DNA from 2 places in the Ancylomarina subtilis genome. Region 2 is predicted to be linked to the other one. Evidence: riboswitches for the same ligand, from Rfam matches in the RefSeq annotation. Region 2 holds a riboswitch; the other holds the start of a gene.

Region 1 (3,418 bases), on a different contig from region 2:
TTCTGCCGCAAATACGGCTTCTTTTGCTGTTCGTACGCCAGATGTGTTGGGCAATAATCTAAAACGATTCGGATCGATATGCTTCAGGATATCGTCTTCCGGGTTCTGAATATCCACTCTTCGCAGAGCAGTGGTGACCATTTCGCTGCCAGAGGCAATCAGAGCTTCTTCCATAAGTTGATTGGAACTGAATTTTCCGGTTCCAAGAAAAAGCCGGGAATTAAATTCCTGGCCCGCAATTGTTAGTTGTTGCATAACGGATTTATTAGTTGTTTAAGGTAGTTTGTTGTTGTTGAGATGAGATTTTCACTTGATGTAATGGCTGAGGATAAAGCAATACCATGCAGACCACTTTCCACAAGATCGGAGACGTCTTCAATATTGATTCCGCCGATGGCAACAATAGGCAAATGGATGTTTTCAATTTGGCACTGCTCTATGATTTGCTTGTAGCCCTTGAGCCCTAAAACAGGAGCTAAGTTCTTTTTGGTCTGCGTAAAACGAAAGGGACCCAAGCCGATGTAGTCGACACCTGACTGGTGTAGTTGGCGGATATCATTTATATCATTGGCCGTTCCGCCAATAATGTATTCACGTCCCAATAGTTTTCGGGCTGTGACGGGAGATAGATCAGCCTTACCCAGGTGAACGCCGTGGGCACCGATTTCTTTTACCAGATGTGCATGATCATTTAGGATAAGTTTTGCTTGATACTGATGACATATATCGGCTGCTTGCTTGCCCATTTTTAAAATATCTTCATCTGATTTATTTTTTAGACGAAGTTGAATCCATTTGGCACCTGCCTTGCACACCTGTTGGATTTGTTCCAATTCGTTCAGTTTGGAAAAATCGTTTGTGATGAATTGAAAATCTGAAATTGATGTGTTTTTTATCATCATTTTACTATTTGCTTGAATCTCATAAAAACGTTTGGAGACCAGTTCCGGACTAAGATGATTGCCTTCCCAAATACTTCCCAAAAGCGCACAACCCATAAATCCCAAATCCAAACAATCCTGAATATTTGTTTGGTCTATTCCGCCCAGAGCGATGCAGTTTTTAATTTCAGGATGATCCTGAAATAAAGTTTGGATCTCGTTGGGGTAGAAAGCAGAAGGGTAGCCTTGTTTAGAGATTGAATTGTAAATCGGACTCAAAAAAACATAGTCGTGCGTTTTGTAGTGGTTTAAAACTTCAAGGGGCGTATGGCAGGATCTGCTCCGGCTTATATTTTGACGTTTTATTGGATATTCATCTGTTTGATGGACGCTTTTGAAATGAACTCCTCCCAGATAGAATTCTTCAGCCAGAATATGGTGCTGATGCAGAATCACACGTGAATGGTATTGCTTTGCTAAGCTATGAAGCATGTGCTTTAATTCATTGATTGAAGCATGTGGTTTCCGAACATGTAGCCTCTGAAGTCCCGATTTAAAAAGGGCTTCCCAAAGGCGAACTTCATCCGGAAGGATTTCTTCAGGTGTAATAACTATAGGTGTCATAGGATTTTGAGATTAGTTTTGTTGAATAATAGATTAACCGCCTTGTGTGGCGCGAATCAACAAAACCTTATCATCTTCCTTTATCAGATGTTTATCCCATAGAATTGAGGGGATAATTTCTTGCCCTATGGCAACGGCTATGCCTTTGGGGGATGTATTGAGCTGGCAAAGCAGCTTTGAAATACTTGAGGCATCAGCGATATCGATGCTTTCATCATTTACATAAACCTTCATACGAGTTAGTTTTGTAGTAAATGAGAAGAGGCTTAAGCCAATGCTTGATATTCCTACGTCGGTATGATCCGAATCAGGTTATGAGGGTGTGATCTCAGCCCATAGGGCACCCCTTATCAATTACTATATTCAAAAAAAAATGTGTGTTTTACAGAAGGCTGGTAAACTGAAATCAGAATGATATTAACTCCCTTCGTCGGCATTATCCGCATCAGGTTCTTAAGGGTATAATCTCAGCCTGTTTTAATACCGATTAGCAATCAGCTAGGTTTACTTTTGCTTTAAACTCAAGTTACTTGTCTGATTGTCTATCGGAATTATACCATAAAAAAAGTGAATTAAATATCACAAGTTTAAATGAAATGGTATAAGGCACCCCCGTAAAACGTTGTCAAATGTATGGAAATATTTTAATAATAAAAGCCTAAACGGACTTCGTTCCGTATTATTTTTTTGAAGAGTCAGAAGAGGGAGATGTTTTCTTTTTAATTTGAGTAAGCTCCATTTTACGGATTCGGGCACGAATAGCCCCTTTGGTTCTGTTTAATTTGATAGCGATTTCTGAAACCGGGACACCATCGAAAAAAAGGTTAATCATGTCATCATCATCTTTTCTACTCCATGGCTTGTAGGCTTCCTTATTTTCTTTTTTTATTTGCTTGATCTTATTAAAGTCGTCCTGATTCATTTTGTTTTTTTTTATGTGATTATCTGGATTCCGATTGTAAAGATAGTTAGAAGTATTTAGTTTAAAACTTTGGATTGTTCCAGGCTTAATAAAAGCTTTGATGATAAATATAAAAGGAGTTTTTTGTCTTGTATTATGTTGTTAATGAATTGTTATCTTCTTTGGAGATATGTTTACTAAATTATAAATTTGATGTTCAATAAATGAAACAATAAATATTTAAACCTAAATCCTAAAATTGATGAAGTATCTAAGTTTATTAGCCCTGGTCCTGGTGTTTATGTCATGTAATTCAACGCAGTCTGGTTCGAAAAAACAGAATGCAGAGCAACAAGTTATCAGTCAGGTGAAATCAGCAACACTCAGTATCGATCAATTAATGACGGTGGCTGCAGATAAGGTCGGACAAGAGGTTTGTTTCAAAGGTTTGGTCAATCATGTGTGTGCCCATTCCGGAAAACGATGTATTTTGAAAAATGCGGAGGGAAATTTGTCTATCCGAGTTGAAGCGACGGGAGATCTTGAAGGTTTTAATAAGGAAATCGCGGGTAATGATTTGGTGGTGACCGGTATTCTTCGTGAGAAAAGATTAGCCACGAGTGAAATTGATGAGTGGGAAATGCAAGTGAAAGAAAAGTCTAAAAGTGAAGAAGGCGGGAAGCATTGCAGTTCAGAGATGGCAAACATTAAGGAAATGCGCGATTGGATGAAAGCCAACAACAAAGATTATTATGCCATTTATTATGTAGACGGAACAGATTATGAAGTTGTGGAGTAAGAAAGCTATACGTAAGTGGTTAAGACTGACTCATCGTTATCTGGGGTATTTCTTTGTGGGAATCACTCTTATTTATGCCATATCGGGCATTATCCTGAATCATAAAAAAAAGGGTGAAGATCCGGCTTATAAAACCGAATATATCAGTTATCAATTAAGCTCCGGTCTTAGTCCGAATCAAGTGACAGCGTATTGGAATGAGAATATATCGGA
Region 2 (3,418 bases):
AATATTGTATTGTGGCCCAGATCAAAAATTTAAACCAAATTAAAAATATGAAAAAGTTATTTCTTACCCTAGTTGTTTGTATGAGTGTTTTAGGTGCATTTGCACAGGATGCAGTGCAATTGAAAAATGACGGAAACGCTGCACTGAAAGCGAAAGATTACAAAGCAGCTATCGTTCATTTAGAAAACTACCTAAGACTACCTGAAGCAGCAGATGATATTAAAACAGTATATAACGTTGGTTATGCTGCAACAAAAGTTAAAGATTACGCTAAGGCTGTTATCTATTTTGACAAAGCCATTACTGCAAAATATAAACTATCAAGTTCATATTTAAGAAAAGCAACTGCTCTTAAAAAACTGAACAAATATGACGAGATGGTTGCAACCTTAAAAGCGGGTATTGCTGCTGTTCCTGCAAAAAATGCGAAATTGACTAAAACTTTAGCCAAGCATTATTTAATTGAAGGACAGAAAGCTCAGAAAGCTTCTAAATTTGATGATGCTGAAGCAGCATACAAGCAAGCTATTGAATTGAAATCTTCAATGAAAACTGACGCTATCGTTAGTCTCGGTTCTCTATACTTTGGAGAAGGTGCTAAAATTCAAGCTGCTGCTAATCCATTAGCAAATACTGAAAAAGAGAAATTTGCTGTTGAAATTGCAAAAGCAAAGTCTTTCTACAAGAAAGCCGTTGCTCAGTACACAAAAGCTAAAACTCTTGCTCCTGCCAGAGAAGATGTTGATTCTTTATTAAAAGAAGTAAAAGCTGTATTGTAAACTACAATCACTTCAAAATATAAAAGGGATGCTTTGAGCATCCCTTTTTTTGTATTTTTTCAATTTCTATATTCTAGCTTTGTCCTAAATTCTTTAATACAGAGAAGGTTTTGTCAATCGCATCATCATTCACTACAATCGTAAATTCATTAGTCGTAGATATTACTTCCCGTATATTAATTCCAGCCCAGGCAATACTTTTAAGAATATGGTAATAGAAACCAGCTTGCTGTGCATTCACATCTGGTAATTTAAGGGTGACAGCAGAAAGACGCCCACTTTTACTCAACATACTTTCTTCCTCAAAAATCGTTTCTACCTGATCGGCTAAAGATTGACTAACAACCAAATTCGACTCAAAAACCCCCTGGACCATCGTGTAGAAGAATTCCTGATTTGGACCAATAGCTCTCAACAAATCTGTATGTCTCTCGATCAACATACTCGAATTCTTGTAAGTATAATCCACCAATTGTGAACGGACAATGATATCCCGAACAACCACTTCGGCTCCAAGATGTGAGATTTTCCCTTTCATCTTAGGGATCAGTCTATTGATAGACATAACGATGGCACCACTTTTTACCTGGTCACCGAAATGTTGTTCCACCTCAGGCTGAATTTTTCGAGCCAGTGAGGAAACATTTATCAATCCTTCAACCAAGGCTTCAGCAAGAAAAGGTTGATGTGCAATGATTTTTTCTACGATCTGAGAAATACTAAGCATATGTATATATTTTTCTCAAAAATAGACATATTGTTTAAATTTTCACACGAATTTTCCATAAGAATTCAATTTTATTGAAATAATTGAATGTGATAGCATTTTATAGATTTAATCATAAAAAGAATATATTTGTCATACCGTTAGGGGTGCTTGATTCCATCAGGCTGAGATAAAACCCTGGAACCTGACATGCATAATAGCAGCGTAGGAAAACGAATTCATTTTAAGAGCTTTTAACCAGGCTCTTATCTTATATTTCCTATCCCACAACAACATTTATGTCTGAAACGTTCCTAAACCTAAATTGAACTAAGACATGAAATACCATAAAGTCCTCACCATTGCAGGAAGTGATTCTGGCGGAGGAGCTGGAATTCAGGCTGACATCAAGACGATTTCAGCTTGTCAATGCTATGCCAGTTCTGCAATAACCGCTATTACAGCACAAAATACACTTGGCGTAAAAGATATTCACCCAGTACCTTCAATGACAGTTAAGTCTCAAATTGAAGCTGTACTTGATGATATTGGCACAGATGCTATTAAAATTGGAATGTTACATTCCTCTGAAATCATACAAATGGTAGCTGCCTGTCTGGATAAATATCAAATAAAGAATGTTGTGCTTGATCCGGTAATGGTGGCCACTTCAGGAAATCAATTGCTTCAGAATGAAGCTATCGATAATCTCAAAACAATTTTATTCCCTAAAGTGAGGATTATCACGCCTAATCTGCCTGAAGCAGAAATATTGCTGGGAAGAAAAATTGAAAAACAAGCTGAGTTTAGAGGAGTAGCCAAAGAATTAGCTGAAAAATACCAGGTATCTGTTTTATTAAAAGCCGGCCACTTAACCGGGGATGATTTAATCGATGTTTTATACGATTTTGAAACATCACAAAGCCATGATTTGAAATCGAAAAGAATTGAAACACAAAATACGCATGGAACAGGTTGCAGCTTGTCTTCAGCATTAGCTTCTTTTCTGGCAAAAGGGTTCACAATATCAGAATCAGCTCAACGCGCTAAACTTTATATTACAAATTCAATAAAAGAAGGACGTGATTATAACATTGGGAAAGGCCATGGCCCCGTGCATCACTTTTATCAATATTGGAAATAACTGTTTTCGGTTGCCTTAAATGTTTTTCTTATCTTACAGATACAATTTAAAATCTGAAAAATGAAAGCATTACATTTCCTCCTATCTCTATGCATTACAGGCGTTTGCTTGTGTGCTTGTCAGGAAACATCCCATAAAAAAGAATATAATCAGGAACTTGCACTCAAATTGAAGGCGGATCAATATGGCATGAGTCAGTACGTGATGGCGTTTTTAAAGAGAGGCCCCAATAGAAATCAAGATTCGATTACTGCTGCACAATTGCAAAAAGCTCATCTTAAAAATATCATGAAAATGGCAGAGGAGGGCACTCTGGTTCTTGCCGGTCCTTTTATGGATGATGGTGATATTAGAGGCATCTATATTTTTAATGTAGAGAGCATGGAAGCAGCCAGGCGTTTGACTGAAAGCGACCCTGCCGTCAAGGCTGGCCGATTAATCATGGAATTACATCCTTGGTATGGTTCAGCCGCGGTTAAAGAGATAAATACCATTCACGAGCAGTTGACTAAAAAATCAATCGCCGAATAAGCAGCTGTTTATTTAAAATAGAAAAACCTCTTCATCAATACGAAGAGGTTTTTTTGATAGTTTGAATTAATGCTTGTGTTCATCTTTGCTAAAATAGGCATGATCGAAATCATGAACCGTATCGTTCAATTTTTTAATCATGTCCATATTGGTACTTTGCTTGGCTTTCATTGCATAGACACATATTTTATGCAGCAATTCAAGCTGTGTCATATTTTTAGCTTTCATCATCGGATCGTCACTAAGCTTAATACGCTG

The links. Region 2 has a riboswitch for thiamine pyrophosphate ahead of thiD (bifunctional hydroxymethylpyrimidine kinase/phosphomethylpyrimidine kinase). Riboswitches for the same ligand answer to the same signal wherever they lie in the genome.
Region 1: linked by a shared signal. The riboswitch ahead of thiS (sulfur carrier protein ThiS) and the one ahead of thiD (bifunctional hydroxymethylpyrimidine kinase/phosphomethylpyrimidine kinase) in region 2 are both predicted to bind thiamine pyrophosphate.

Annotation. Positions count from the first base shown of each region.
Region 1 is NZ_SHKN01000002.1:358,972-362,389, forward strand. It holds gene EV201_RS12420 (thiazole synthase) at 1-255, opposite strand, end outside; gene EV201_RS12425 (thiamine phosphate synthase) at 243-1,505, opposite strand; gene thiS (sulfur carrier protein ThiS) at 1,539-1,739, opposite strand; TPP riboswitch at 1,773-1,863, opposite strand; gene EV201_RS12435 (hypothetical protein) at 2,185-2,427, opposite strand; gene EV201_RS12440 (hypothetical protein) at 2,669-3,205, shown strand; gene EV201_RS12445 (PepSY-associated TM helix domain-containing protein) at 3,189-3,418, shown strand, end outside.
Region 2 is NZ_SHKN01000001.1:565,814-569,231, reverse strand. It holds gene EV201_RS02365 (tetratricopeptide repeat protein) at 48-779, shown strand; gene EV201_RS02360 (aspartate kinase) at 853-1,506, opposite strand; TPP riboswitch at 1,639-1,734, shown strand; gene thiD (bifunctional hydroxymethylpyrimidine kinase/phosphomethylpyrimidine kinase) at 1,823-2,629, shown strand; gene EV201_RS02350 (YciI family protein) at 2,690-3,160, shown strand; gene EV201_RS02345 (superoxide dismutase [Ni]) at 3,227-3,418, opposite strand, start outside.